DNA from 2 places in the Streptomyces sp. NBC_00271 genome. Region 2 is predicted to be linked to the other one. Evidence: riboswitches for the same ligand, from Rfam matches in the RefSeq annotation. Region 2 holds a riboswitch; the other holds the start of a gene.

Region 1 (15,567 bases), 5.2 Mb from region 2:
TGCGGCGCGTTCCGCAGCGGGTTGTCCTCGGCCGCCCAGACGCCCGAGCCGACCTTGTCGATCTCCGCACGAATGGCGATCATCGCGTCGCAGAACCGGTCGAGCTCGATCAGGTCCTCGGACTCGGTGGGCTCGATCATCAGCGTGCCGGCCACCGGGAAGGACATCGTCGGCGCGTGGAAGCCGTAGTCGATGAGCCGCTTGGCGATGTCGTCGACGCTGACGCCGGTCGCCTTGGTCAGCGGACGCAGATCGATGATGCACTCGTGCGCGACGAGCCCGCCGGGACCGGTGTAGAGCACCGGGAAGTGCGGCTCCAGACGCTTGGCGATGTAGTTCGCCGACAGCACCGCCACCTGCGTGGCCCGCTTGAGGCCCTCACCGCCCATGAGACGGACGTACGCCCAGGAGATGGGCAGAATGCCCGCCGAGCCCCAGGGAGCGGCGGAGATCGGTCCCACGCCCGTCTCGGGGCCGGCCGCGGGCTGCAGCGGGTGGTTCGGCAGGTACGGCGCCAGGTGCGCGCGTACGCCGACCGGGCCCACGCCCGGACCGCCGCCGCCGTGCGGGATGCAGAACGTCTTGTGCAGGTTCAGGTGGGAGACGTCACCGCCGAAGTGGCCCGGCTTGGCGAGGCCCACCAGCGCGTTGAGGTTGGCGCCGTCGACGTACACCTGCCCGCCCGCCTCGTGCACCTGCGCGCAGATGTCGGCGACGTGCTCCTCGAACACACCGTGCGTCGAGGGGTACGTGATCATCAGCACCGCGAGCTCGTCGCGGTGCTGCTCGATCTTCGCGCGCAGGTCCTCGACGTCGATCTCGCCGTCCTCGGCGGTCTTCACGACGACGACCTTCATGCCGGCCATCACGGCACTCGCGGCGTTCGTGCCGTGCGCGGAGGACGGGATCAGGCAGACCGTGCGCTGGTCGTCGCCGTTGGCCCGGTGGTAGCCGCGTACGGCCAGCAGCCCGGCCAGCTCGCCCTGGGAGCCCGCGTTCGGCTGGAGCGACACCTTGTCGTACCCGGTGACCTCGGCGAGCCGCTCCTCCAGCTCCTGGATGAGGGTGAGATAGCCCTGCGCCTGCTCGGCGGGCACGAAGGGGTGCAGCTGGCCGAACTCGGGCCAGGTGACCGGTTCCATCTCGGTGGTCGCGTTGAGCTTCATGGTGCAGGAGCCCAGCGGGATCATGCCGCGGTCGAGCGCGTAGTCACGGTCGGACAGCTTGCGCAGGTAGCGCAGCATCGCGGTCTCGGAGCGGTACTGGTGGAAGACCGGGTGCGTGAGGTAGTCGTCGGTGCGCAGCAGCGCCGCGGGCAGCGTGTCCTCGGCGACCGCGTCCAGGGCCTCGATGTCACCGTCGACGCCGAACGCGGTCCAGACGGCGCCCACCTGCTTGCGGGCGGTGGTCTCGTCGCAGGCGATCGACACGTGGTCGGCGTCGACGAGGTGGAGGTTGACGCCTCCGTTGCGCGCGCCCGCCACGACCTCGGCGGCCCGGCCCGGCACCCGCGCGGTCAGCGTGTCGAAGTAGGAGCCGTGCACGACCTCGACCCCGCCGGCCGTCAGGCCCGCGGCGAGGATCGTGGCGTACCGGTGCGTACGCCGCGCGATGGTCCGCAGACCCTCCGGACCGTGGTAGACGGCGTACATGCCGGCCATCACCGCGAGCAGCACCTGCGCCGTGCAGATGTTGCTGGTCGCCTTCTCACGGCGGATGTGCTGCTCCCGCGTCTGCAGGGCGAGCCGGTACGCCTTGTGTCCGTCGGCGTCCACGGAGACGCCCACCAGCCGGCCGGGCAGGCTGCGCGCGAACTGCTCACGCACCGCCATGTATCCGGCGTGCGGACCGCCGAAGCCCATCGGCACGCCGAAGCGCTGGGTCGTACCGATCGCGATGTCGGCGCCGAGCTCACCAGGCGAGGCGAGCAGCGTGAGGGCGAGCAGGTCGGCGGCGACCGTGACGACCGCGCCGAGCTCGTGCGCCTGCTCGATGACGGGCTTCAGATCGCGTACGGCACCGGAGGCGCCCGGGTACTGGATCAGTACGCCGTTGATCTCCCGCCCGGCGATCTCGGCCGGGATGCCCTCGCCCAGGTCGGCGACGACGATCTCGACGCCGGTCGGCTCCGCGCGGGTCTCGATGACGGCGACGGTCTGCGGCAGGGTGTCCGCGTCGATCAGGAAGAGGCCCTTCTTGTTCTTGCCCATGCGCCGGGACAGCGCCATCGCCTCGGCGGCGGCGGTGCCCTCGTCGAGCAGCGAGGCGCCGGAGGTGGGCAGCCCGGTCAGCTCGGCGACGACGGTCTGGAAGTTCAGCAGCGCTTCGAGCCGCCCCTGGGAGATCTCCGGCTGGTACGGCGTGTACGCGGTGTACCAGGCCGGGTTCTCCATGACGTTGCGCAGGATCACCGGCGGCGTGAACGTGCCGTAGTAGCCGAGGCCGATCATCGAGTCGAGCACCTGGTTGCGGTCCGCGAGGGAGCGCAGCTCGGCCAGTACCTCGGCCTCGGTGCGCGCGCCCGGCAGCTCCAGCGCCTCGGCGTTCTTGATGACGTCCGGCACCGCGGCGGCCGTCAGCTCGTCGAGCGAGCCGTACCCGACCTGCGCGAGCATCTTGGCCCGCGCCTCGGAGTCGGGCCCGATGTGGCGCTGCTCGAAGGGGATTCCCTGTTCGAGCTCGGAGAGCGGAATGCGATGGGCGGTCATTGCGGAGGCCTCCTGGTCTGACACGACCTTCGAGGGGCACCACGGCGTGGGTACCCCGACGGCCTCCCCCTCTGTCATCTCAACCTGAGAGCTTCACCGGCCCGCCCACTCGCTGCGACCCGGCTTTCACCGTCGGTGAGGGCGGAGGCCTTCGACACCCGCCCTGCTTTCCAGAGTGACCTCGTCCGTGCGGTACGTGTGCCTGAGAGATTCCGGGGAGGATTTGCTCCTTCGGCGCCTCCGATGATGTCTGGAGGACTCTCCCGCACGGGGTCAGCAGCCGCTTGCCAGCCTACCAGCGAGGACAACGCACGAGCTTTCGAGTGGCCACCATCACGATTGTGCTCTTTTGTAGTGCTTACGGATGAGTTGCTAGCGAGTGGAGGGACCGTGCAGACCGACATCGATCCGCGCAACCTGATCGGCCGCAAGGCGCTCGACCGCAACGGCGCCAAGATCGGCACGGTCGACGAGGTCTATCTCGACGACGCGACCGGCGTCCCGGAGTGGGCCGCCATACGGACAGGCCTGTTCAGCAGGGACGCCTTCGTCCCCCTGGAGCCCAGCGAAGTCGTCGAGGGCACGCTGCGTGTCCCCTTCGACCGCGCCCTGATCAAGGACGCCCCCGACTTCGGCGTGGGCCGCCACCTCTCCCCCGAACAGGAACTCCAGCTCTACCACCACTACGGCCTGGACGTGACACCCCCGCCCCCACCCCCGGACCGCGACTTCGGCCGCCTGGCAGGCACGGACGAGGGTTGACTTCTCGGATGGGGCCCAGCTGACGCGCCCCGAAAGAGGCGCGGGGCTCTGACATCATGCGGCTCCGCCGCGTGGGCGCGACCAGCCACATTCCACCCGCGGCGCCGATCCGACTTCACCCCCCACGGCGCTCGCAAACGGTCCCCCGCACCAACGGCAACGGCTCCGCCAACTCCAACGCAACATCATCCGTACGAAACGTCCGCACACGCCCCGGCTCGGAGTAGGGCGTCTCGAACCGCACGGTCACCCTCCCGAGCCCACTCCCCTGCACCCATCCGTGCCCGTACTCCACATGCCGCACGTCATGCCCCGCAGGCCACCGCCGCTCGGCGGGCGGCGCCTGCTCGGCAGCCACTTCCTCCGCCCCCTCCTCGTCCGGATACTCCAGCACCGCCGACTCCCCCGCGGCGGCCTCCGCCTCCGCTTGCGCCTGAGCCTGGGCCTGGGCGAACAGGTCCTCCTGCGTGTAGTCGGCGAGCCCCGAGACGCCGACCCCCAGCAGCCGCACGCCCCCGGTCGTGTCCACCGCCTCCAGAAGCCGCGCGGCAGCCTCCCGTACGACGCCGGGGTCGTCCGTCGGCCCCCGCAGCGTCTCGGACCGGGTCAGCGTCGAGAAGTCGTACCTCCGCACCTTCAGCACGATGGTCCGCCCGGACAGCCCCGCATCCCGCAACCGCCGCACACACCGGTCGGCGAGCCGCTGCACCTCCAGGCCGACCCGCATCCGGTCGTGGATGTCCACGTCGTACGTGTCCTCCACCGACACGGACTTCGTCTCCCGCTCGGCCACCACGGGCCGCTCGTCGTGCGCCAGTGCCATCGCGTACAGCGCGTGCCCGTGCGCCTTCCCCACCAGCCGTACGAGTTCGTCCTCGCCCGCCTCGGCGATCTCGTCGACCGTGGTGATCCCGGCCCGGCGCAGATGGTCCCCGGTCGCGGGCCCGACACCCGGCAGCGTCCGCACCGACATCGGCCCCAGCAGCGCGCGCTCCGTCCCGGGTTCTATGACCACGAGACCGTCGGGCTTCGCCTGCTCCGAAGCGATCTTGGCGAGCATCTTGGACGCGGCGAGCCCCACCGAACCCGTCAGCCCCGTGACGGCGCGGATGTCCGCGCGCAGCTTCGCCCCGGCCAGCCGCGCGGAAGCCTCGTCCCAGGCCGCTTCCCCCGCCTCCAGATCGACGAACGCCTCGTCCAGGCTCAGCGGCTCCACCAGGGGCGACAACGCCCCCAGCAGCCCCATCACCTGCTCACTGACCTCCCGGTAGAGCGTGAAGCGGGGCACGAGATACGCGGCGTTCGGCGCCAGCCGCCGCGCCTGGGCCATGGGCATCGCCGAGTGCACCCCGAAGACCCGTGCCTCGTACGAGGCGGTCGCGACGACTCCGCGGGGTCCGAGCCCGCCCACGACGACGGCCTTCCCACGCAGGCTCGGCTTGGATGCCTGCTCCGCCGAGGCGAAGAAGGCATCCATGTCGAGATGCAGGATCGTAGGCGCGGTTCTCACATGTCCGATGCTGCCCTACGCCACTGACAATGCCTCTGCGGACCTCAGACGGCCCGATTGCGCCGGCGCGCCAGCTCGTCCGTCGGGTTGTGCCCGACGAGCGTCTCACCCGTGTCCACGCGCTCCCCGTGCAACTGCGAGAGCGCGCTCTCGACGTCCCGCCACACCACGCCCACGGCGATCCCGAAGACGCCCTGACCACCCTGCAACAGGGCGTGGACCTCGTCGGGCGAGGAGCATTCGTAGACGGTCGCGCCGTCGCTCATCAGCGTCATCCGCTCCAGGTCCCGGAAGCCGCGTTCCCTGAGGTGCTGGACCGTGGTGCGGATGTTCTGCAACGACACTCCCGTGTCGAGGAACCGCTTCACGATCTTCAGGACGACGACATCCCGGAAGCTGTAGAGCCGCTGGGTCCCCGACCCGTAGGCGGGCCGCACGCTCGGTTCGACCAGGCCTGTCCTGGCCCAGTAGTCCAGCTGCCGGTAGGTGATGCCCGCGGCGGCACACGCCGTGGGACCGCGGTAGCCGATCTCCTCGGCAGCCGCCCCACCCTCACCGGACTCACCGGACACCGCTGTCGGCCGCTGCGGAACGTGATCGGCCGCGCTGCCGTGAAGCGGGTACGGGCCGCTCTCCCCCAGACTTCGTCCGGGGGCACCCCCAGCCGTACCGTCGCCGCTGCTTCTCACGCCGACCTCCGTCCTTGACCTGCCCTCTCGACGGTAGGCAGTCACCGGGGGTGCGTCAACGATCGCCACACTCGGCACGCCGAGTGATAATCACCCTAGGAGTGGTTTCCCGTGTCCCACCGCGGGGAAAGGCTAGCCGAATGCTCTTGGAGCGGGCCGCAGCGCGCCACACGGGCCACGGGCAATTGCCGCCCCGGAGTCCTGCGACCCAGCGGCTCGGCCGATCCATCGGCTTGCCAGGGGGTGGACGCCACGCCTGCTCCCCGAGCCCGGGCGCCGACCGCCCACCCGCTGGCGATCAGTCCCCTCACTGGCTGTTGGTCCCGAAGTCCTCGGGCGAGATCTGGTCGAGGAACTCGCGGAACTTCTCCACCTCGTCCTCCTGCTCGTCCGGGATCGCGATGCCGGCGTCGTCGAGCACACCGTCACTGCCGTAGATCGGCGTTCCGGTGCGCAGCGCCAGCGCTATGGCGTCGGACGGGCGGGCACTGACCTCGACCCCGCTGGCGAACACCAGCTCCGCGTAGAAGACCCCCTCGCGCAGATCAGTGATGCGCACCTCGGTGAGCTCCTGGCCGACGGCTTCCAGCACGTCCTTGAACAGGTCGTGGGTCAGCGGTCGCGCGGGGGCCATGCCCTGCTGGGCGAAGGCGATCGCCGTCGCCTCCCCCGGTCCGATCCAGATGGGGAGGTAACGGTCGCCTCCCACTTCACGCAGGAGCACGATCGGTTGGTTGGAGGGCATTTCGACCCGGACACCTACGACATCGAGCTCGTTCACACAGCAACCCTAGGCCGTGCCCGGGATGTTTGGGTAGTCGGGCACAGAACGGGGGGCCGATCCGGACGCCCACCGGGCACTTCGGGTCAGGGCAGCCGGACGCCCAGCGCGGTCTGCACCAGCGCCGCGTGCAGCTTCACCGTGAGCCCCGCCAGCTCTTTCGTACGGGCCTCGGCGTGCGCCCTGGTCTGCGGATTGCGATGGCGCCGCAAAGGGGCCACCACCTGGTCCACGAGCCCCGCGTCACGTTCGGCCGCGGCCTTCATCGCGCGCAAATGGCGCGGCTCGATCCCGAACCGCCCGAGCTCGACGACGAGCGCGGCGACCGTCACCGCCTCAGCGTCATATGCCCCGTCCGCAAGCGGGGCGAGGAGTCCGTACGACTCCCACTCCTGAAGCTCCTGCTCACCGATCTCGGCGGCGGCCAGCAGCTCCGCACGGCCCACCCGGGCCGCTGTAGGTGCCTCGGACTCCCCGAAGAGGTCACCGAGCCCACCGAACGGCTCCCCGTCGTCGGAGTCGCGCTGCCGCCCCACGGACGGCAGCCGCACCGGCTCCCCACGCTCCAGAGCGTCCAGATGCTCGCGGATCACCTTCAACGGCAGATAGTGGTCCCGCTGCATCCGCAGTACATGCCCGAGGCGCTCGACGTCGGCCTGGCTGAACTTGCGATACCCCGAGGGGGTCCGCTGCGGCTCGATGAGCCCCTCCGACTCCAGGAACCGGATCTTGGAGATCGTGACTTCGGGGAACTCGTCGCGCAGCGTGTTCAGCACCGAGCCGATGCTCATCAGCCCACTGTCCGCTGCGGCGGTACCGCTCCCGGCACCGCCGCTCGGTGATCGAAGCATGGACCTTCCTGAGGGTCCCCCCGGACGGAGTCCGGGGGAGGGTCAGATGCCTCGCTGGCTCGCGTAGAAGACCAGCCGGTACTTGCCGATCTGCACCTCGTCACCGTTCGACAGCGGGACCGAGTCGATTCGCTCCCTGTTGACGTACGTACCGTTCAGGCTGCCCACGTCGGCGACCGTGAACGAGCCGTCCGCGGCGCGACGGAACTCCACATGCCGACGCGACACGGTCACGTCGTCCAGGAAGATGTCGCTCTGCGGATGACGCCCGGCCGTGGTCAGGTCACTGTCCAGCAGGAAGCGGCTGCCCGAGTTCGGACCGCGGCGCACCACCAGGAGCGCCGAGCCGAGCGGCAGCGCGTCGACGGCCGCCTGCGCCTCCGGAGAGAGCGTCGGCATCTGCGTCTGGCCGGTGACCTCGGCATCGTAGGCCTCGAGGCCCGAGATGGAGATCGTGGACGTGGTCTCGGACGGACGCTCCGGGACCGCACCGGGTCGCAGCGGCGCACCGCAGTTGGAGCAGAAGCGGCTGTTCTCCGCGTTGCGGTTACCGCACCTCGTACACACCAGGGCCGACATGGACGGATCCTCCTGCCGCGGCTGCCCCCCAGGGGCATGGGACGCGTACGGGTCGGAGGCGAACCCTCCACCCGCACTTGAGGCTGACGGTTCCCCGAAACCTATGCGTCCGGACTGGGCAGGGTCAACAGACGGCGCGCCCTGACCACCGGGAATGTCACCGACCTGGTCCCGGAACAGCGGGCGGTCGCCGCTCTGGCCCTCCGCGTCTCCATGGCGTGGTGCACGGTGTCGGGCAGTCGCGTTGTCGCTGCCCTCTCCTCGTGCGCTCTTGCCGAACAACTTCGCAAACAACTTCACGGGCGATTCCCCTTGACCGAAACAGACCCGCCCGTGGGGCAGGACGAACACTGATTGAACACACCGGTCGACCCGGACATCCTCACAACGTCCGTATCCACCAGACAGTTTCCACCACGCACCACCCATTCGGTGCGCCGACCCCCCGCAACCTCATGCCCTCGCCGGACGACGCCCATGCACCCCCGGTTCACTGGGAGGACGACCGAGCGTAGTCAGGCTGCTTCGCAGCCCGCAAGGCGTCCACAATGATCTTCGTCGCACGCTCCACCGTGACGGTGGCCTGCTCCTTCTCGAGAGTCTGCACCACACCCCCGGGGATGTTGAGCGCCGGCTCAAGGTCCTGCGGCTTACCGATGACCTTGAAACGATAGGGCTGGGTGATCTTGTTCCCGTCGACGCTCACGCCCTTGCCGGAGTCCGCCAGATAGGTGCTGGCGACGACCCGTACACCGTTCACCTCGATCGCCTCCGCGCCGGCGGCGCGTAGTTCCTGGATCGCGTCAAGCAGCATGTCGGCCTTGACCGTCCCCTTCGTGTCGTTGATCGTCAGCGTGATGCCGGGTCCCTGCGCCGCCACCGTGCCCGCCAGAATGCCGAGTTGCTTCTCCTTCTCGGCGGTCTGCTTGCGGGCCTCCGCGGCCTGGTTCGAGCTGTTCTCCAGCTCGGTGCGCTGATCTTCGAGACCCTGCTTCTCGTCTTCTAGACGCTGCGTACGGTTGTCGAGTTCATCGAGGATGCGTACGAGATCTTCCTGGCGCGCGCCGCGCAGGGCGCTGCCGCTGTCACTGTTGGAGGCCACCTGGACGGCCAGACCGAAGCCGAGGCCGAACAGAAGCAGGGCGACGATGAGTTGCGCGCGGGTGACCCGCGGCGGCCACACCCCCTTCACCAGCCGCTGCCGGCCGGTCAGCGACGGCTCGTCCTTCTCGTCACGCTGCTCGGACTCCGAACTCTCGGGAGCCTCGGCCGGGACCTCTTCGGGAAGCTCCCTGCGCAGCCGGTTCTCGGGCGTCTCGCCTTCGTTGCTCATCGGCCTCACGCCCGGAAGACGTGCCGGCGGATCGCCGCGGCGTTGGAGAAGATGCGGATGCCGAGGACGACCACGACGCCGGTGGAGAGTTGGGCGCCCACGCCCAACTTGTCGCCCAGGAAGACGATCAGCGCGGCCACGACCACGTTCGACAGGAAGGAGACCACGAAGACCTTGTCGTCGAAGATGCCGTCGAGCATCGCCCGCAGCCCTCCGAAGACGGCGTCCAGCGCCGCCACGACGGCGATCGGAAGGTAAGGCTCGACGACCGCCGGAACCTCGGGCCGGACCAACAATCCAGCCACGACTCCCACGACGAGGCCCAGTACGGCGATCACGATGTGCCCTTCTCTGTGCTCGGCTGCGCTGTACGTACGATCACACTCGGTGCGGCGGACAACTGGACGTCCTTTTCGACGGAAATGGCGGTCCGGATGCCGTAGTTCTCCTGCAAGGCGTGCAGATACAGGCCGTCGGCACTGTTCTGGAACCTGGTGCTGAGCCGCTCGCCGTCCCCCACCGCCAGCACCGTGTAGGGCGGCACCAGCGGTTTGTTGTCGACCAGTATCGCGTCACCCGCTGCCCTGATCGCCGACAGTGCCGTCAGCCGTTGCCCGTTGATCGAGACGGCCTCCGCGCCGGACTCCCAGAGCCCGTTGACGACCCGCTGCATGTCACGGTCGCGGACGCGCCCGGTGTCGGAGAACCCACTGGTCTCACGAGGATTGCCGTCGCCGCCCTCGGTGGCTTCCTTGGCGTCGTCCACGACGAGCTTCGCACCGGGGCCGTGAACGGCGACGGCACCCGACAGGACGCCCACCAGATCGGCCTGGCCGCTGCCCCCCTGCTTCTTCAACGCCTCGTTCTGCCGGGCGCTCACATCGTCGCGCAGGGTGTCGACGCCGCTCTCGAGCTTGTCCGCGGCCGCGGTCTCTCGCTCGACGCGGTCGATGAGTTCCTGACGCTCCTTGGCGACGACCGGTGCCGCGATCCGCGCGTTCGCCGCGCCCACGGTCACCACCAGGGCCGCGAGGACGAGACCGGCCGCGAGGCCCAGCTTCGCCCGCACCGTCTTCGGCATGCCGCCGGCGCCCTCGGTCTGCTTACGGGCGGCGGCCTCGGCGTATCCGTCGTCGAGGCTGTGATCCATGACGTTCGTGAGCAGCGACATGGAGGCGTCCGGGCGCGGGGGGCGCGGAGGTGTGCTCCGAATGGGGGGCTGCTGCGGCATGCCGCACATCGTCGCACGTCGCGGGCGCTACCTCCGAATGGCCCCACCGGCGTGCCGGACAGGCCCCTTTGGGGGCACTTGTCCGGCACGCGCGTGTGCTGTCCGTTTCAGCGACCTGCGCTGTCCACGACGGCCGCCCACTCGTCGAGCAGGGCCTCCGCGGACGCGTCGTCAGGCCCCTCCGCCCACAGATGCGTCACCGCCTCGGCGGGGTCGGGAAGCACCATCACCCAGCGCCCGTCCGTCTCCACGACCCGTACGCCGTCGGTCGTGTCCACGAACCGGTCCCCGGCCGCCTCCACGACCCGGCGCATCACCAGGCCCTTGACGGCCCAAGGAGTGGCCAGGTCGCGCTTGAGGACATGCGCCCGCGGGATCCGCGCGTCGATCTGGCTCAGCGTGAGCTGCGTCCGCGCCACCAGCCCGATCAGTCGTACGAAAGCCGCCGCGCCGTCGAAGACGCTGCTGAACTCCGGAATGATGAATCCGCCGCGCCCGTCACCGCCGAAGATCGTCGACTCCTCGCGTCCGACCCTCGTCAGATCGTCCGGAGACGTCGTCGTCCACTCCACCTGCGTCCCGTGGTACGCCGCCACCTGCTCGGCGATCCGCGTGGTGGTCACCGGCAGCGCCACCCGCCCACTGCGCCGCTCCGCGGCCACCAGGTCGAGCAGCACGAGCAGGGCCCGGTCGTCCTCGACGATCCGCCCCTTCTCGTCGACGAGCGAGAGCCGCTCGCCCACCGGGTCGAAACGCACCCCGAACGCGGCCCGCGCGGACGCGACGATCTCGCCCAGCCGCACCAGGCCTGCCCGCCGCGTGTCCGACGTCTCCGTGGGCCTGGATTCGTCGAGACCGGGATTGATGGTCAGGGAGTCCACACCGAGCTTGCCCAACAGACTGGGCAGCACCAGCCCCGCACTGCCGTTCGAGGCGTCCACGACCACCTTCAGACCGGATTCGGTGATACCGGTGGTGTCGACATTTCTGAGCAGTGATCCGGTGTACGAATCGAAGACGCTGGCGGGGAAGTGCAGATCCCCGATCTCCCCCGGGAACGCACGCCGGTACTCCTGCCGCGCGAACACCCGGTCGAGCTTGCGCTGCCCCCCTTGCGACAGGTCGGCACCTTGTCCGTCGAAGAACATGATGTCGACGGAGTCCGGTACCCCGGGCGTCGTACGGATCATGATCCCGCCCGCACTGCCCCTGGCGGTCTGCTGACGAGCCACTGGCAGCGGTACGTTCTCCAGATCGCGTACGTCGATGGCGCTGGCCTGCAGCGCCGAGATGACCGCCCGCTTCAGCGCACGGGCGCCTCGGGAGTGGTCGCGGGCCGTGGTGACGGTGGAGCCCTTCTTGAGCGTCGTCGCGTACGCCCCCGCCAGGCGCACGGCGAGCTCCGGAGTGATCTCCACGTTCAGGATTCCGGTGACACCGCGGGCGCCGAAAAGATGCGCCTGACCGCGCGACTCCCAGATCACCGAGGTGTTGACGAAGGCTCCGGCCTCGATGGTCTTGAACGGATAGACGCGTACGTTCCCCTGGATGATCGATTCTTCACCGACGAGGCATTCGTCGCCGATGACTGCGCCGTCCTCGATCCTCGCGGCCCGCATGATGTCGGTGTTCTTCCCGATCACGCAGCCCCGCAAATTGCTGTGCTGGCCGATGTACACGTTGTCGTGGACCACGGCCCTGTGCAGAAAGGCCCCGCTCTTGACGACGACGTTGGAGCCGACGACGGTGTGCTCACGGATTTCGGCGTCCGCTTCGACCTTGGCGTAGTCGCCGATGTAGAGCGGGCCGCGCAGTACGGCGTCGGGATGCACTTCGGCGCCTTCGGCAACCCATACGCCCGGGGAGATCTCGAAACCGTCGATCTCGACGTCGACCTTGCCCTCGAGGACGTCGGCCTGCGCCTTCACATAGCTCTCGTGGGTGCCGACGTCCTCCCAGTAGCCCTCGGCGATATAGCCGAAGACCGGCTTGCCCTCCTTCATCAGCTGAGGGAAGACATCACCGGACCAGTCGACCGAGACATCGGCCTCGACGTAGTCGAAGACTTCGGGCTCCATCACGTAGATACCCGTGTTGACGGTGTCGGAGAAGACCTGGCCCCAGGTGGGTTTCTCCAGGAAGCGCTCGACCTTGCCCTCTTCGTCCACGATGGTGATGCCGAATTCAAGGGGGTTCGGCACACGCGTCAGACAGACGGTGACCATCGCACCCTTTTCCTTGTGGAAATTGATGAGGTCGGTGAGATCGAAGTCGGTCAGGGCGTCACCGGAGATCACCAGGAAAGTGTCGTCCTTCAACGCCTCCTCGGCGTTCTTGACGCTCCCGGCGGTACCGAGTGGCTTCTCCTCATTGGCATAGGTGAGCTCCATACCGAGCTCTTCGCCGTCACCGAAGTAGTTCTTGACCAATGAGGCCAAGAACTGGACAGTAACGACGGTCTCGTTGAGCCCATGCCTTTTGAGCAGCCGCAGCACGTGCTCCATGATCGGGCGGTTCACCACCGGCAGGAGCGGCTTGGGCATGCTTGAGGTCATGGGACGAAGGCGTGTGCCTTCGCCTCCGGCCATCACGACGGCCTTCATGTCGGAAGCGTCCTCCTTGAAGAGACGACGGTCTAGCCGACTTCACCCGTCCTGATTGTCCCGCAGTTTTCGAGTGCGGGCCATCCGGGCACTTCAGCTGCCCCAACGGGCCGAGCTCAATCGGCCATGGCGTCCGCCCTGAGAAGCCGGCGGACCTGGACCACGTAGAGGACTCCTGCCCACCAATAGAGGGTTGTACCCCACCCGGCGAACGCCCATCCGAAAATCGCGGCGAGTGACGCGAGCCATCCGCTTCCATCGCTGAGCAGCAACAGAGGGAAGGCGTACATCAGGTTGAAGGTGGCCGCCTTCCCGAGGAAGTTCACCTGCAACGGCGGATAGCCGTGACGCCGGAGGACTGCCACGACCACCAGCAGAACCAGCTCACGCGCCAGAAGCACAGCCGTCAACCACAGCGGCAGAATCTCGCGCCAGGTGAGCCCCACAAGAGTGGAGAGAATGTAGAGCCGGTCCGCCGCGGGATCAAGCAGCCGGCCGAGGCTGCTGATTTGATTCCAGCGCCGCGCGAGCTTCCCGTCGAGATAGTCACTGACGCCGCTCAGCATGAGCACGAGCAGCGCCCAGCCATCACTCTTGGGACCGCCGAACTCGGGCCGGAGGATCAGCCACAGGAAGACGGGTACGCCGACGAGGCGCGCCATGCTGAGGATGTTCGGGATGGTGAGGACCCGGTCCGTCTGGACGCGGGTCTCCTGGACCTCCACCCGGGGGCCTCCTGTGGGAAACGAGCCAACGATGCCCCCTGACCTTACCCGCAGCGCTCGCGTCGAGGTGCGGAGGGGTGGCGGAGCCACCGCGAAAACAGACCTGACCCCGAACGCAGAAAACCCCCGTACCGATTTCCCGGTACGGGGGTTCTCCCTACAATTAGTTCGGCGGCGTCCTACTCTCCCACAGGGTCCCCCCTGCAGTACCATCGGCGCTGTGAGGCTTAGCTTCCGGGTTCGGAATGTAACCGGGCGTTTCCCTCACGCTATGACCACCGAAACACTATGAAACTGTAACTACCGCACCATTGCCGTGGCCCGACAACGGGGTTGTTCGTGGTTTCAGAACCAACACAGTGGACGCGAGCAACTGAGGACAAGCCCTCGGCCTATTAGTACCGGTCACCTCCAGCGGTTACCCGCCTTCCAGATCCGGCCTATCAACCCAGTCGTCTACTGGGAGCCTTAACCCCTCAAAGGGGGTGGGAATACTCATCTCGAAGCAGGCTTCCCGCTTAGATGCTTTCAGCGGTTATCCCTCCCGAACGTAGCCAACCAGCCATGCCCTTGGCAGGACAACTGGCACACCAGAGGTTCGTCCGTCCCGGTCCTCTCGTACTAGGGACAGCCCTTCTCAATATTCCTACGCGCGCAGCGGATAGGGACCGAACTGTCTCACGACGTTCTAAACCCAGCTCGCGTACCGCTTTAATGGGCGAACAGCCCAACCCTTGGGACCGACTCCAGCCCCAGGATGCGACGAGCCGACATCGAGGTGCCAAACCATCCCGTCGATATGGACTCTTGGGGAAGATCAGCCTGTTATCCCCGGGGTACCTTTTATCCGTTGAGCGACGGCGCTTCCACAAGCCACCGCCGGATCACTAGTCCCGACTTTCGTCCCTGCTCGACCCGTCGGTCTCACAGTCAAGCTCCCTTGTGCACTTACACTCAACACCTGATTACCAACCAGGCTGAGGGAACCTTTGGGCGCCTCCGTTACTCTTTAGGAGGCAACCGCCCCAGTTAAACTACCCATCAGACACTGTCCCTGATCCGGATCACGGACCCAGGTTAGACATCCAGCACGACCAGAGTGGTATTTCAACGACGACTCCCCCTGAGCTGGCGCTCAGAGTTCAAAGTCTCCCACCTATCCTACACAAGCCGAACCGAACACCAATATCAAACTGTAGTAAAGGTCCCGGGGTCTTTCCGTCCTGCTGCGCGAAACGAGCATCTTTACTCGTAGTGCAATTTCACCGGGCCTATGGTTGAGACAGTCGAGAAGTCGTTACGCCATTCGTGCAGGTCGGAACTTACCCGACAAGGAATTTCGCTACCTTAGGATGGTTATAGTTACCACCGCCGTTTACTGGCGCTTAAGTTCTCAGCTTCGCCACCCCGAAGAGTGACTAACCGGTCCCCTTAACGTTCCAGCACCGGGCAGGCGTCAGTCCGTATACATCGCCTTACGGCTTCGCACGGACCTGTGTTTTTAGTAAACAGTCGCTTCTCGCTGGTCTCTGCGGCCACCCCCAGCTCACGGAGTAAATCCGATCACCGGTGATGGCCCCCCTTCTCCCGAAGTTACGGGGGCATTTTGCCGAGTTCCTTAACCATAGTTCACCCGAACGCCTCGGTATTCTCTACCTGACCACCTGAGTCGGTTTAGGGTACGGGCCGCCATGAAACTCGCTAGAGGCTTTTCTCGACAGCATAGGATCATCCACTTCACCACAATCGGCTCGGCATCAGGTCTCAGACTATGTGTCAGGCGGATTTGCCTACC
Region 2 (15,567 bases):
CAGGCCCATGATGCCGAGCGAGGTCACCGACTTGCCGGAGCCGGACTCGCCCACGATCCCGAGGGTCTTGCCCTTCTCCAGCTGGAAGCTGAGCCCGTCGACGGACTTGACCAGGCCGTCGTCGGTCGGGAAGTGCACCTTGAGGTCGCGTACTTCGAGGAAGGCGGAGGGCGCGGGCGAGTCCTTGACGGGCTCGGCCACCGCTCCGCTCTTGCTGAGTTCGGTCATGAGAGCCTCACTCGGGGGTCGATCACGGCGTACAGGACGTCCACCACGAGGTTGGCGAGAAGCACCGCGAGAGAAGTGATCAGGGTGACGCCCAGGATGATGGGCAGGTCCTGGTTCCGGATGGCGTCGAGCACCGCGCGGCCGAGGCCGGGCAGGTTGAACGTCGACTCCGTCAGGATCGCGCCGCCGATGAGGGCGCCGAGGTCCATGCCCAGCATGGTGAGGATGGGGGTCATCGTGGAGCGCATGGCGTGCTTGCCGATGACGACCTGCTCCTTGAGGCCCTTGGCACGTGCCGTGCGGATGTAGTCCTCGCCCAGGATCTCCAGCATGGTGGCGCGGGTGATCCGGGCGTACATCGCCGCGTAGAGGAACGCGAGGGTGATCCAGGGCAGGATCATGCCGCCGAACCAGCCGCTGATGCTCTGGTCGAAGGGCACGTACTGCGCGTTGATCCATTTCAGGCCGAAGGCGAAGATCGCCAGGCTGAGCAGACCGGTGAAGTAGATGGGGAGGGAGACACCCGCCAGGGCGACGACCATCGCACCGCGGTCCCAGATGGTGCCCCGCTTGAGCGCGGAGAGCACACCGGCCGCGACACCGAAGACCAGCCACAGCACGGCGGCACCGAGCGCGAGTCCCAGGGTCACCGGGAAGCGGTCGGTGAGCACCGGCCAGACGGCCTGCTCGCTGCGGAAGGAATAACCGAAGCAGGGTGCGGCGCAGTGCGTGACGTCGCCACCGCCCGAGTAGGTGCGTCCGGCGAAGATGCCCTTGAAGAACTCCCAGACCTGGGAGTAGATCGGGTCGCTCAGGCCCAGCTTCTGCCGTACGGCCTCGACAGCGGCCGGGTCGGCCTGCTTGCCCACGAAGCTCGAGGCGATGTCCACGCCCGCCCACTTGGGGACGAGGAAGAAGATGCCGAAGACCACCATGACGATGACCACGAGCATCACTGCGGCGGCGAACAGCCGCCTGATGAGGTAAGCGAGCACAGCTTACGGCCCGCCGCGGGGCCGCGGGCCACCGGAGGTCATCCGATGGCCCGCGACCACGCCGCGCCGGCCTTCACCTGCCTTTCGTGCCTGTACGGCGGGTGTGCCGGTTTACTTCTTCGGGTTCTTCAGGCCGAGGTTGACGAAGTCGTACGTACCGCTGTAGTTGTCCGTCGTGTAGACGTTCGCGAGGTTGTCGCCACGCCAGTTGATGAACTTCTCGAAGGTGAAGGGCAGGTAGTACGCGCCCTCCATGACCTTGTGGTTGATCTCGGTCGAGAGCTTGGTCTTGCCCGCTTCGTCCAGCGTGGTGACGTACTGGTCGAACAGACCGTCGATGGTCTTGTCGTTGATCAGGGCGAAGTTGTTGTTACCGCTCGGCGCGATGTACTTGCTGTCCCACAGCGGCAGACCGAAGCCCTGGACGGTCGGGAAGTCCGGACCCCAGCCCATGATGATGATGCCGTAGCCCTTCTTCTTCACGTTCTCGGGGCTACCGATGATGCCGGTGGTCTGCGAACCGTCGAACTGGTCGATCTGCGCGGTGATGCCGACCTTCTTCAGCGACGCCTGCAGCGACTGGGCCGTGGCCACCTCGACCGGCTTGTTGTTGCGCACCGCGATGGTGGTGGAGAAGCCGTTCGGCTTGCCGCACGCCTTCAGCGCCGCCTTGGCCTTCTCGACGTTGCCGTTCTTGTCGGCGCCGGAGATGTTGTACGGGTCGTACTTCTGGCCCTCGGCACCCGGGACGGACGGCGGGAGCATGTTGGTGCCGATGTCACCACCGGCGACCGGGCCACCGCGCGCGGTCTGCAGCGAGACGTGGTCCGCGCCGAGGATCACGGCCTTGCGGCACTCGACGTTGTCGAACGGCTTCACGCTCTGCGGGAAGGCCGCGTAACGGATGTAACCCGAGATCGGGTTGTCCAGGTTGGCCTTGTGCTCCTTCAGGGCGGTGGTGCGGCCCTGCGGGGACATGCCGGTCTGGTTGATGTCCAGGTCCAGGTCACCGTTGAGCAGACGCTGGTCCAGCTGGTTGGCGTCAGAGAAGAACTGGACGGTGATCTTGTCCGGGTACGCCTTGCGGACCGGGTCCGAGGACTGCTTCCAGTTCGTGTTGCGCACCAGCGTCAGGTTCTTGCCCGGGCTGTACGACTCGAACTTGTACGGGCCGGAGGAGAACGGCTTCAGGCTGTACTTGGACTTGGTGTCCATGTCCTGGCGGACCGGGGAGGCCGAGACCAGACCCAGCACCTCCTGGAAGTCCGAGTTGGCCTTGGGGAGGTGGAAGACGATCGTCTTGTCGTCCGGCGTGGTGATCGCCTTCAGGCCGAGCTTGTCCGCGGACGTGTCCTTGTAGGGACCCTTGTACTCGCCCTTGGGGTCGAGGAAGTCCTTGAGGTACGTCGGGCCGCCGGACAGCACGTCCTGCGCCCACACGCGCTCGATGCCGTACTTCACGTCCTTGGACGTGATCGGCTTGCCGTCCTCCCACGTGACGCCGTCACGCAGGGTGTACGTGTAGGTCTTGCCGTCGTCGGTGACCTTGGCGAGACCGGTGGCGAGGTCCGGGGTCAGCTCGGCGCCGGCCTTGCCCGGCTCCGCCTTGCCCGTGACCAGCTGGCGGCTGTAGTAGCGGGCGAAGTCCCACATGAAGCCGTAGTAGCCACGCGTGGTGTCCCACGAGTCCGCGTCCTGGGCACCGCCGAACCGCAGCGTGCCGCCCTTCTTGACCAGGGAGGCCTGGGCGACCTTGTTGTTGGCGGCGTCGAAGCCGGCGGCGCCGGTCTTCGAACCGTTGTTGTCGTCGCTGCCTCCACCGCCGCACGCCGCCGTGGTCAGCAGTGCGGCGACCGCAGCAGCGGCGGCAAACGCCTGCTTACGCCGCCCTGAGGTGCGTTGGGTAGTCACGATCTCGGATCCTCCGGATTTGATGAGAGACCCCGTGTCGATGCCACGGGACGCTTGGGGTGTGGCAGGTTCAGCGGGAGGCCTTCGGGTCCAGCGCGTCCCGCACGCCGTCGCCGAAAAGGTTGAAGGCAAGGACGGTGATGAAGATCGCCACACCAGGGACCACCATGTACATGGGGTCGGACTCGTAGTAGTCGATCGCGCTCGACAGCATCTGTCCCCAGGACGAGGTGGGCGGCTTGACGCCCACACCCAGGAAGCTGAGTGCCGCCTCGGTGAGGATGTTCGTGGGGATCATCATCGTCGTGTAGACGATGATCGGTGCGACCAGGTTGGGCAGCAGTTCCTTGAACAGGATGTAGAAGCGCCCGGCGCCCAGCGATCGCGCGGCCTCGACGTACTCGCGCTCACGCATCGAGAGCGTCTGGCCGCGCACCACGCGTCCGATGTAGGGCCAGCCGAAGAAGCCGATGACCAGGATCATCACGAACACACGCACGTTGGAGCCGGACAGGCCCAGCATGTCGTTCGGCATCACCGAGACCAGGGCGATCGTGAACAGGAGTTGCGGGAAGGCCAGCAGGCCGTCCATCACGCGGCTGATGAGCGAGTCCACCCAGCCTCCGAAGAAGCCTGCCAGGATGCCGAGCACGGTGCCGAGGACGACCGCGACGACGGCGGAGAGGAAGCCCACCAGGAGCGAGACGCGGGCACCGTAGAGGATGCGGGCGAGGATGTCGCGGCCGTTGACGGGCTCGACGCCCAGCAGGTGGTCACCGCTGATGCCGCCCAATGACCCCGTGGGGGTGCCGAACAGAGGGTCGATCAGCTTCTCGTTGAAGGTGTCCGGGTCCTGACCGAGCAGGTGGGTGATCACTGGCGCCAGCAGGGCGATCACGATGAGGACGAGCACGACGATGCCGCCGGTCAGGGCGAGCTTGTCCCTCTTCAGGCGCTCCCAGGCGATCCGGCCCAGGGAACGTCCCTGCACGACCTTCTCGCCGGCGGTGGCAGCCGCCGCTTCTTCGGCCGCACTCGGGGCCGCTTCCGCGGTCGGCTCGTGCAATGGTGCCGTCATCTGGCAGGGACCCCTCTCAACCGGCGGTAGCCGGCCCACACGTGCCGCTTGTAGCGGCGTGATCAGTCCGTCGTACACAGGGGGTTAAACCCCCTGGAGCGGGAGTCTTCAACGCCTCGGCGATCTGTAGCCAGACTTGACGGTGAATGGATGCGTAAACGTGATGCTGTCAGGGGGGTTCCGTTATCCGGACGGCGGGTAACGGGGGTCGGACACGGGGCAGTTGGGACACCGGAGGTTAATACGGGCATTACCCGGACGTTCCCTTGTCATCTACGCGCGAAGAAATGCAGAGCCGCAGTGAAGGACCCGCGCCGATCCTTCACGATTCGCCGGACCGCGGATCAGTATCCGCCGGGTGCCGGTGGATAGCCGTACCCACCCGCCATCGGAGCCTGCGCGGGGGCCGCGGGGGCCGCGTGGGCCTCGCGGTCGTAGAACGGCCGCGCGTTGGCGCGCAGCCACAGCGCCACCGGGTCGTACTCGTCCGACATCGCGACGGTCGACACGGGCAGCCCGTCCGGAACCGCGCCGATGGACTGCTGCATCATCGCCCGCACCGAGTCGACGGCGGGCGGCGAAGTGTCGTAGACGTCCAGCCCGATGGCCAGATACGGCGCCCCGAGCGCCGGCTGCACCCAGGCGCGGCGCAGCGAGCGCACGGCGGTGGTGCGATGCGCGTTCTGTGTGAGCAGGGCGTAGAACTGCGGAATCTCGATGCCGGGTTCGGACAGTCGCAGCGGACCGGCGGGCTGGCGCTCCAGACCCGCCGCGATTCTGCGCAGATCGAGCCACGGGATGCCGACCCCGCCGCCCGGGGCGTGCGGATTGAGCCAGAGCCCGAAGTGGTCGGGGTAGAGGGTGCGGGCCACGTCGAGACCGTCGACGACCTCGTACGACCGGTTCCAGCCGCTGGCCGAGAGTTCCTGGGCGGAGGTGACGCACGGCGCGTAACCGAAGCCCTCCACCTCCATGTTCCCGTACTGGGCGTCCGGGGAGCCGGCCTGGCCGTGCCAGAGCAGCATCCACACCTGGCCGGACGACGGGGTCGCGAGCGCGCGAAGGAGCGCCTCGTAGGCGTCGTAACGCCCGGGCGTCACCTGGCGCAGCATGTGCTCGACCTGACCGGCCGCGGCCGTGCCCGACGCGCTCACCTTCAACCGCCCCTTCGCGAAGAAATCATGACGTCGACCAACACCTCGGCCGAACCCCGGCCGAGCCATGAAACCAGCTTAAGCGGCGAATGCGCTCCGCTGGGGGAGCCGTTGAGAGCTCGGGGCCCGTTGTAGTCCGGAGGCTGCGGGTCGCTCGTGGCTGGGCGCGCCCACGCGGCGGAGCCGCACCATGGTCACAGCCTCGCGCCCCTGACGGGGCGCTTCTACTGGCCTTGCTGATAAAAGGGCCTCACTTGGGCTCGCATCCAGTCGGCCACCGGGTCCTGGGCGACGTCGAGGAGGACCAGGTTCACCGGCCACTTGACCGCGACGCGGGCGAGGGCGCGGGAGAGGGCGTCCATGGGGAGCGTCCGGAGGTCTCCCTCCCACACGGAGAGTTCGACCCCGACGAACATGACCGGGTCGTCGCCCTCGATGCTGGCCAGACACCGGCGGGCGGTCAGGACGACTCCCGTCGCCGCGAACTCGGCCGAGGCGGCGGCGAGGAAGTCCACCGGGTCGTCCTGCCAGTCGGGCTCGTAGAGTTTCACCCGGCCACCGCTCGTGGGCCCGTCCAGCGGGGTGCGCCCGGTCCGGCACAGCTCGGCGACCGCGAGGGGCGGCAGCGGCACGCCGACCCTCCCGTCCGGGTTGATCGCGATGCCGACCTGCGGGGGCAGCCCGCGGGCGAACTCGACCGCGGGCGCGATCGTGTACGACAGATGGCTGCCGGCGACCTGGCGGAACTGCTCCTCGGAGCTGAAGACCGGCACGTACGCCTGGCCCTCGATCTCCAGGGTGGGCAGGTCGAGGGATCCCGCGTGCGGTCCGCCGCCGTTGGGCAGCGGCACCCAGACGAAGCTGCGGCCGAGGACCTCGACGATGCGGCCGCCGGCCGAGGGCACTCCGAGGGACGCGGAGAGCACCTCCTCCAGTTCGTTGCCCGGCCAGCCGCCGTGCGAGTGGGGGTGCGGGCCGGGTTGCGGGTACGCCGGTACCGAGAAGTCCGGGAAGTCGGGGATGTCCATCTGTCTACCTGTCTACCGCCTGCGGTGAACCACTGTTCTGGTGTTCTGGCTGGAAAGGTTAGTGGGCCGGTACGACTTCCCGACCGCTCCCGGCCGCTCTCGACCGCTCTCGGCCACCCCCTGCCGTTTCTCAGTCACCGAAGTCCCTGCCGTTCCTCAGTCACCGAAGCCGATCCGCCGCAGTACGTCCGCCGCGTCCCGGTCGAGGAGCACCGCCGAGCCGCAGCCCTCCGGCAGGTCGCCCCGCTCGACGGAGCGCAGCAGCCGGGCGACCGCGCCCCGGTGACGGGCGAACGCGTACCGCGACACGCCCCGGCCGCGCTCGCGCTGGCCCTCCAGCGCCGTGCCGGGCGTGACGTCGAGCAGCAGCAGGTGGAGGGTGCCGCCGCGGCGCCGGGCCTCGCGGGCGAGCCAGCCGCGCACCCAGGCCTGCGAACCGCAGTCGTGCACGACGAGCCCTGCGCCGGAGCGCAGGGCGCGACGCAGGCCCGCGTAGTGCGCGAGGCGGACGAGGGGCCGGTAGACGGCGTACGGCAGCCGGCCGCCCGTCCGCTCGTCCCAGCGGTCCCGGGTGTCCTGGGAGTCGATGCGCGGGCCCTCGACGGCGCGGCGCATCAGGGTCGACTTGCCGCTGCCCGGCAACCCGGTGACCACGACGACGTCGGCCGCCGCGAAGTGCAGACCGTGCGGAGAGTGTCCCGCGCGCGCTCTGAGGTCGCGGACGACGGCCGTCGGCAGCGCTCCGCACGTCTCCCGGGTCCCTGCCGGGACACCGGGCTGCTCGGGCAGCGCGAGGCCCGAGGTCGTGGCGTACGCCGTGGTCCTGTTCACCGTGATCGTCCTCCCCTTGGGTGTGGAGTCCCATCCCCGTCGAGTGTAAAGAGAAGGTAATGCGCGGTGTCTCTCGTTTCCGTACGCGGACTGCCACAGGCCGGTTACAGATGCGGACTGCCGTGATCGGACGGCGCGTGCGATGATGTGCCCGCCAACTGCATACCGGCCGCTTGAATCCGCGCGGGAGAGTTCCGGGAACCTTCGGGTACCCGGGCGCCGAAGGAGCAAGTCCCTCCCTTGAATCTCTCAGGCCCCGTTACCGCGCGGGCGAGGCACATCTGAAAAGCGGGCCGCTGTCCAGTGGCTCCACCCAAGGTGCAAGTCAGGACCTCCGTTCGCGGGGTCGTGATGAACCTCTCAGGTTCCGATGACAGATGGGGAGGAACGACCTCGCCGTCATGCCTTGGGAGCCCCACCGATGAGCAGTAACGCACCCCGTCTCACCGCGCTCGATGCCGTGCATCGCTCGCTCGGCGCGACGATGACCGACTTCGCGGGCTGGGACATGCCCCTGCGCTACGGCTCCGAGCGCGACGAGCACCTCGCCGTGCGCACCCGGGCCGGTCTCTTCGACCTGTCGCACATGGGCGAGATCACGGTCACCGGACCGCAGGCCGCCGCCCTGCTCAACCACGCGCTGGTCGGCAACATCGCCTCCGTCGGCGTCGGCCGCGCCCGCTACACGATGATCTGCCGGGAGGACGGCGGCATCCTGGACGACCTGATCGTCTACCGGCTGGCCGAGAACGAGTACATGGTCGTCGCGAACGCCTCCAACGCCCAGGTGGTGCTGGACGCGCTGACCGAGCGCGCCGCCGGCTTCGACGCCCTCGTGCGCGACGACCGCGACGCGTACGCGCTGATCGCCGTGCAGGGCCCCGAGTCCCCCGGCATCCTCAAGTCGCTCACCGACGCCGACCTGGACGGGCTGAAGTACTACGCGGGCCTGCCGGGCACCGTCGCGGGCGTCCCGGCGCTGATCGCCCGCACGGGCTACACGGGCGAGGACGGCTTCGAGCTGTTCGTGGCCCCGTCCGACGCCGAGAAGCTGTGGCAGGCGCTGACGGACGCGGGCGCGCCCGTCGGGCTCGTCCCCTGCGGCCTCTCCTGCCGCGACACGCTGCGCCTGGAGGCGGGCATGCCGCTGTACGGGCATGAGCTGACCACCTCGCTCACCCCCTTCGACGCGGGGCTCGGTCGCGTCGTGAAGTTCGAGAAGGAGGGGGACTTCGTGGGGCGTGCCGCGCTCCAGGAGGCCGCCACCCGCGCCGAGGAGAACCCCCCGCGGGTACTCGTCGGGCTTGTCGCCGAGGGCCGCCGCGTGCCGCGCGCCGGATACCCGGTCGTCGCCGACGGCAAGGTGATCGGCGAGGTCACCTCCGGCGCGCCCTCCCCGACGCTGGGCAAGCCGATCGCGATGGCGTACGTCGACGCCGCGCACGCCGCTCCGGGCACGGCCGGGGTCGGCGTGGACATCCGGGGCAGCCATGAGCCGTACGAGGTCGTGGCGCTGCCGTTCTACAAGCGCCAGAAGTAGCTTCGGGGCCGAAAGGGCCCCGTCCAGCGCGCCCACGTGACGCACGCCTCTGTGTCACGTCTCGTATCCCAAGACCACTCGGTCATCCCGTTCATCCGCACTCCCCCGCGTACAGGAGAATTCAGGCCATGAGCAACCCCCAGCAGCTGCGCTACAGCAAGGAGCACGAGTGGCTGTCGGTCGCCGAGGACGGCGTCTCGACAGTCGGCATCACCGAGTTCGCGGCCAACGCGCTCGGCGATGTCGTCTACGCCCAGCTTCCCGCGGTCGGTGACACGGTGACCGCGGGCGAGACCTGCGGCGAGCTGGAGTCGACCAAGTCGGTCAGCGATCTGTACGCGCCGGTCACCGGCGAGGTCGTGGAGGCCAACCAGGACGTGGTCGACGACCCGTCGCTGGTGAACTCCGCCCCCTTCGAGGGCGGCTGGCTGTTCAAGGTACGCGTCACGGACGAGCCGGCCGACCTGCTCTCCGCCGACGAGTACACCGAGTTCTCCGGCTCCTAAGGACTTCTGACTGATGTCGCTTCTGAACACGCCCCTGCACGAGCTGGACCCGGACGTCGCCGCCGCCGTCGACGCCGAGCTGCACCGCCAGCAGTCCACCCTGGAGATGATCGCCTCGGAGAACTTCGCTCCGGTCGCGGTCATGGAGGCCCAGGGCTCGGTCCTGACCAACAAGTACGCCGAGGGCTACCCGGGCCGCCGCTACTACGGCGGCTGCGAGCACGTCGACGTCGTCGAGCAGATCGCCATCGACCGCGTCAAGGCGCTCTTCGGCGCCGAGCACGCGAACGTGCAGCCCCACTCGGGCGCCCAGGCCAACGCGGCGGCCATGTTCGCGCTGCTGAAGCCGGGCGACACGATCATGGGTCTGAACCTCGCGCACGGCGGGCACCTCACCCACGGCATGAAGATCAACTTCTCCGGCAAGCTGTACAACGTGGTCGCGTACCACGTGAACGACGAGACCGGTCAGGTCGACATGGACGAGGTCGAGCGCCTCGCCAAGGAGTCCAGGCCGCAGCTGATCGTGGCGGGCTGGTCGGCCTACCCGCGTCAGCTGGACTTCGCCGCGTTCCGCCGGATCGCGGACGAGGTCGGCGCGTACCTGATGGTCGACATGGCGCACTTCGCGGGTCTCGTGGCCGCGGGCCTGCACCCGAACCCGGTGCCGCACGCCCACGTGGTCACGACCACGACCCACAAGACGCTGGGCGGCCCGCGCGGTGGCGTGATCCTGTCCACCGCCGAGCTGGCGAAGAAGATCAACTCCGCGGTCTTCCCCGGCCAGCAGGGCGGTCCGCTGGAGCACGTGATCGCCGCGAAGGCCGTCTCCTTCAAGGTCGCCGCCTCCGACGACTTCAAGGAGCGCCAGCAGCGCACGCTGGACGGCGCGCGGATCCTGGCCGAGCGCCTGGTCCAGGACGACGTCAAGGCCGTGGGCGTGGACGTCCTGTCCGGCGGCACGGACGTGCACCTGGTCCTGGTCGACCTGCGCAACTCCGAGCTGGACGGTCAGCAGGCCGAGGACCGTCTCCACGAGGTCGGCATCACGGTCAACCGGAACGCCATCCCGAACGACCCGCGGCCCCCGATGGTCACGTCCGGCCTGCGCATCGGCACGCCCGCCCTCGCCACCCGCGGCTTCCAGGCCGAGGACTTCACCGAGGTCGCGGACATCATCGCCGAGACGCTGAAGGCGCCCTCTCCCTTCGGGGCGGCCGACGCGGAGTCCCTCAAGTCCCGGGTCTCCGCCCTGGCCGACAAGCACCCGCTGTACCCCGGCCTGAAGTAGTACCGCCCGAAGCAGTACAGAAACAGTTCCTGCGAAACTTCACTTTCGTACAGAAATTCGCACGGAACGTACGATTCACCGGGACGCCGCGCACACTGGAAGCGGAGCTGTGCGCGGCGCCCGCCCCCATGCACCACCCCTGTTGTGAGGAGTCCCCGTGGCCATCTCGGTCTTCGACCTGTTCTCGATCGGCATAGGCCCATCGAGCTCCCACACGGTGGGCCCGATGCGTGCGGCGCGCATGTTCGCCCGCCGGCTGCGCAACGAGGAGCTGTTGGATTCCGTGGCCTCCGTCCGGGCGGAGCTGTACGGCTCCCTGGGCGCCACCGGCCACGGCCACGGCACCCCCAAGGCGGTGCTGCTGGGCCTGGAGGGCGCCTCGCCGCGCACCGTGGACGTGGAGGGCGCCGACGAGCGCGTGGAGCAAATCAAGTCGTCGGGCCGCCTCTCGCTCCTCGGCACGCACGAGATCGCCTTCTCCTTCGCCGACGACCTGGTCCTGCACCGCCGCAAGGCCCTGCCGTACCACGCGAACGGCATGACGGTCTTCGCGTACGACGCCTCCGGCACACTCGTCCTGGAGAAGACGTACTACTCGGTCGGCGGCGGCTTCGTGGTCGACGAGGACGCGGTGGGCGAGGACCGCATCAAGCTCGACGACACGGTGCTCAAGTACCCGTTCCGCACGGGCGACGAGCTCCTGCGGCTGACGAAGGAGACCGGCCTGTCGATCTCCGCCCTGATGCTGGAGAACGAGCGGGCCTGGCGCACCGAGGAGGAGATCCGCGAGGGTCTGCTCGCCATCTGGCGTGTGATGCAGGCGTGCGTCTCCCGGGGCATGTCCCGTGAGGGCATCCTGCCGGGCGGGCTCAAGGTCCGCCGCCGTGCCGCCGTCTCGGCCCGCCAGCTGCGGGCGGAGGGCGACCCGTTGGCGCACGCGATGGAGTGGATCACTCTCTACGCCATGGCGGTGAACGAGGAGAACGCGGCGGGCGGCCGGGTGGTCACGGCCCCCACGAACGGCGCCGCGGGCATCATCCCGGCGGTCCTCCACTACTACATCAACTTCATCCCGGGCGCGGACGAGGACGGCGTCGTGCGCTTCCTGCTGGCCGCCGGCGCCATCGGGATGCTCTTCAAGGAGAACGCCTCCATCTCCGGCGCCGAGGTCGGCTGCCAGGGCGAGGTCGGCTCGGCCTGCTCGATGGCCGCGGGCGCCCTCGCCGAGGTCCTCGGCGGCAGCCCCGAGCAGGTCGAGAACGCCGCCGAGATCGGCATGGAACACAACCTCGGCCTCACCTGCGACCCGGTCGGCGGCCTCGTCCAGATCCCCTGCATCGAGCGCAACGGCATGGCGGCGGTCAAGGCGGTCACCGCCGCCCGCATGGCCATGCGCGGCGACGGCTCCCACAAGGTCTCCCTCGACAAGGTCATCAAGACCATGAAGGAGACGGGCGCGGACATGAGCGTCAAGTACAAGGAGACGGCGCGGGGCGGGCTGGCGGTGAACATCATCGAGTGCTGAGGGGCGGAAGGGCCCTGACCTGCAGATTCGTAGCACGTACGTAACGTCGGATGCCCCTCGGGCGCGGCCGCCCGGCGGCTCGTCACAACAAACCCCTCCGTTCTCCGGTGCCATGATCGACCGGGGCAGGATCGTGCTGCCGGGCGCCCCCGGACCGGGCGCGTGCCCGCGCCCCGACAGCGAGAACACCTGGGAGAAATGACGTGCAATTCCGCTGCGCCGTACTCGACGACTTCCAGAACGTGGCGAGCACATGTGCCGACTGGTCGACGCTGAGCGATCGGGTCGAGGTCGTCTCCTTCGCCGAGCACTTCGCCACCGAGGACGAACTCGCCTCCGCCCTCGCCGACTTCGACTTCGTGGTCACCCTGCGCGAGCGGGTGCCTTTCCCGGACTCGCTGCTGAACCGGCTGCCCCGCCTGAAACTGCTGATCGCCTCCGGCATGCGCAACTCGGTGATCGACTACGCGGCCGCGAAGGCGGGCGGCGTCACCGTGTGCGGCACCCAGAGCTCCTCGACGCCGCCGGTCGAACTCACCTGGGCCCTGCTGCTCGGACTCGCCCGCGGCATCGTCCAGGAGAACAACGCTCTGCGCGACGGCGGCCCCTGGCAGTCCACCCTCGGCGCCGACCTGCACGGCCGCACGCTCGGCCTGCTCGGACTCGGCAAGATCGGCAGCCGGGTGGCCCGGATCGGACTCGCCTTCGGCATGGAGGTCACCGCCTGGAGCCAGCACCTCACCAAGGAACGCGCGGACGAGGCCGGTGTCGAGCTCGCCTCCTCCAAGGAGGAGTTGGTGACAAGCAGCGACTTCATCTCCGTCCACCTCGCGCTGAGCGACCGCACCCGGGGCCTGCTCGGCGCCGCCGAGCTCGCCCTGCTCAAGCCCACCGCCTACCTGATCAACACCTCGCGGGCCGCGATCGTCGACCAGGACGCCCTGCTCGCGGCGCTGCACGAGGGCCGTATCGCCGGCGCCGGCGTCGACGTCTTCGACGTCGAACCGCTGCCGGGCAACCACCCGATGCGCACCGCACCGCGGCTGCTCGCCACCCCGCATCTCGGCTATGTGTCCCGCGCCAACTACGCGCGCTACTACGGCCAGGCCGTGGAGGACATCCAGGCCTACCTCGACGGCGACCCGGTCCGGGTCCTCGGCTGACGTGCCGTCGTGAGACCCGGCGGCCGTGCGGCCGCCGGGGCCTTCCTTCCCCTGCGCGGTCTCGCCGCCCGACGGCATCCCCACGCACGCCCCGACGGTGGCCTGGACTTCGACTTCAACATCGCCCGCACGTTCGCCTCCCTGGACTTCGTGAGCTCCGGCCACTCAGCCCCCGCTGCTGCCCAAGTACGCCCGCCCACCGGGTCGTCGGAAGGCCGGCTCGTCATCACCCCGTCGCGATGGAGCCGCCGCAGGTCCGGGTGAGGCCGCACCTGCCGAACGGCCTACCTGAGTCGCCTTCAGCGGGCGCGGGCCCCTCGTGCTGCATACCGTCTCCAGAGGAACAGCTCCCGGTCTTGATCGTCATGGGTCGAGGGGTGAACCGAACAAGACGTTCGAGGACGAGCGGCACCGCCATCGGAGAAGGGTTCCGGGTGCCAAGGAGGTCGGCCATGGTGACGCGAGAGCCGCGGATCCGCCGGACACGGAGAAGAACCCATCGCACCGTCGGAGCCTGCGCGCTCGCTGCGGGGTGGTCTTCGCGCACTGCGTGCCGTCGGCCACGGCCAGTCCCCAAGAGGGCCCGCCCCGCCGGTGCGCGACGAAACCCTTCCCTCCATCGGAAAGTACTCCACCCCCGATCCTGCCGGGCAGCGACGTGTGGAGTTTCGTGTCCGAACCGGGCCTTCACCCCATGCGGGTGACCGTGACCGCGAACAAACCGGGAACGGCTCACGGAGACATCTTTGTCGCCCCGTTCAGCGCGGACCAGATGGTCGGCCAGACGGGGGCACTGGCCAACGACGGCTCGGGGGATCCGGTCTGGTTCCGCCCCCTGCCTTCCACGAACCTCCAGAACGCCGACTTCAGGGTCTTCGCGCACCACGGCTACTACCCGGACGAGCACGAATTCACCCTGACTCGCAGAGGCACCGCCCTGTTCATCGCCTCAAAGCCGGTGCCCATGGATCTCACGCCCTATGGGGGTCCGAAGAACGGAGCCATCGAGAACATCGAGATCCAGGAGGTCGACCTCGCCACGGGAAGACTCCTCTACTCATGGAACGCGCTGGACCACATCGACCCCGCCGATTCCGAGGAGGCAGCCTCCAGCGCATCGTCGTCCGACGGAGTGTGGGACGCCTTTCACATCAACTCCGTCGACGAGGGCCCCGACGGCCGACTGCTGATCTCGTCCCGGAACATGTGGGCGATCTACAACGTCACCAAGAAATCCGGGAAGATCCGCTATCAGATCGGGGGAAAGAAAAGCGACTTCACCTTCGGCCCGAACGCGGGCTTCTACTGGCAGCACGATGCCCGATTCCAGCCAGGAAACCGGATCAGCATGTTCGACGACGGCTGCTGCGACCTGCCCGACGGCGCCCCCGAACAGCGTTCGCACGGCCTGATCCTCAACCTTGATTTCCCCAGCCACAAGGCGACGGCGGTCAAGACCCACTACCACCAGCCGCCATTGGAGTCACCAACTCAGGGAAACACCCAGGCCCTCTCCAACGGCAACGAATTCATCGGGTGGGGCCTTCCGGAACAAATGGATCGGCACGCCCTACTACCCACCGAGTGCGGCGGCACGGTCCGACGGCGGGCACAGCGTCGTCCACGCCTCCTGGAACGGCTCGACGCAGACTGAAGCATGGCAGGTACTCGCCGGATCCGACCCCCATTCCCTGTCGGTCGTCGTCAGACACGCCCCACGGTCCGGATTCAGTCGCAACATGACTGAAGTGAGAGAACCGCGCCCGGACCCCACCCGCCGACCCCACCTGGGAATGCGCCCCGGCGAACTCGCCGGCAAATGGTACGCAAAGTACTGGAACCCGGTGATGGCACCCATGCCGGAGCACATCAAAGAGGCGATCGGTCTCGGCCCACAGCCGCCCCCTTTGTGCCTGAGCCCGGATGACGCGGCAACGCTGAGCGACACCGGCTATGGGGAGTTCGAGAACGGATACAGCCTCTTCGGCGACGGATCCATGCACATCGCCACACTGACCCGCATGCCGAGAGTGTCTCCGGCCATGGTGGACTGGTGGTTCTGGTGGCATGCCACGGAGACCCAACGGTACAAGCTGTGGTATCCGCGTGCCCACCTGTACACGGAATGGTCTCGAGGCACGGTGGACCAGAGTGCTCCCTACCGCGACAGGTATATCGGGGGTACGTCGTTCGTCGACGAGTACGTCGGCAGTTCGCTCGGCGAGCTCGCTATCCGGTTTGTCCCTCCCGACACGCTGGGATTCAGCGATGACAGCGTCGATCCGGACGAAGCCACCGCGATCTGCGCCAGGATCGG

Evidence for each region. Region 2 has a riboswitch for glycine ahead of gcvT (glycine cleavage system aminomethyltransferase GcvT). Riboswitches for the same ligand answer to the same signal wherever they lie in the genome.
Region 1: another riboswitch for glycine. It lies ahead of gcvP (aminomethyl-transferring glycine dehydrogenase); the one in region 2 lies ahead of gcvT (glycine cleavage system aminomethyltransferase GcvT).

What each region holds. Positions count from the first base shown of each region.
Region 1 is NZ_CP108070.1:2,713,820-2,729,386, forward strand. Features, by position in the region: gene gcvP (aminomethyl-transferring glycine dehydrogenase) at 1-2,708, opposite strand, end outside; glycine riboswitch at 2,889-2,984, opposite strand; gene OG798_RS12850 (PRC-barrel domain-containing protein) at 3,099-3,470, shown strand; gene OG798_RS12855 (DNA polymerase IV) at 3,586-4,980, opposite strand; gene OG798_RS12860 (MerR family transcriptional regulator) at 5,025-5,669, opposite strand; gene OG798_RS12865 (bifunctional nuclease family protein) at 5,977-6,450, opposite strand; gene ftsR (transcriptional regulator FtsR) at 6,537-7,301, opposite strand; gene OG798_RS12875 (FHA domain-containing protein) at 7,344-8,309, opposite strand; gene OG798_RS12880 (DUF881 domain-containing protein) at 8,371-9,213, opposite strand; gene OG798_RS12885 (small basic family protein) at 9,219-9,551, opposite strand; gene OG798_RS12890 (DUF881 domain-containing protein) at 9,548-10,384, opposite strand; gene OG798_RS12895 (mannose-1-phosphate guanyltransferase) at 10,552-13,047, opposite strand; gene OG798_RS12900 (CDP-alcohol phosphatidyltransferase family protein) at 13,164-13,772, opposite strand; rRNA gene rrf (5S ribosomal RNA) at 13,939-14,055, opposite strand; rRNA gene OG798_RS12910 (23S ribosomal RNA) at 14,148-15,567, opposite strand, start outside.
Region 2 is NZ_CP108070.1:7,884,414-7,899,980, reverse strand. Features, by position in the region: gene OG798_RS36000 (ABC transporter ATP-binding protein) at 1-228, opposite strand, end outside; gene OG798_RS35995 (ABC transporter permease) at 225-1,223, opposite strand; gene OG798_RS35990 (ABC transporter substrate-binding protein) at 1,335-3,134, opposite strand; gene OG798_RS35985 (ABC transporter permease) at 3,205-4,212, opposite strand; gene OG798_RS35980 (enhanced serine sensitivity protein SseB C-terminal domain-containing protein) at 4,557-5,366, opposite strand; gene OG798_RS35975 (enhanced serine sensitivity protein SseB) at 5,591-6,394, opposite strand; gene OG798_RS35970 (AAA family ATPase) at 6,551-7,231, opposite strand; glycine riboswitch at 7,400-7,500, shown strand; glycine riboswitch at 7,501-7,612, shown strand; gene gcvT (glycine cleavage system aminomethyltransferase GcvT) at 7,647-8,765, shown strand; gene gcvH (glycine cleavage system protein GcvH) at 8,894-9,271, shown strand; gene glyA (serine hydroxymethyltransferase) at 9,285-10,562, shown strand; gene OG798_RS35950 (L-serine ammonia-lyase) at 10,720-12,087, shown strand; gene OG798_RS35945 (D-2-hydroxyacid dehydrogenase family protein) at 12,291-13,250, shown strand; gene OG798_RS35940 (hypothetical protein) at 13,260-13,514, shown strand; gene OG798_RS35935 (arylsulfotransferase family protein) at 13,921-14,904, shown strand; gene OG798_RS35930 (DAPG hydrolase family protein) at 14,990-15,567, shown strand, end outside.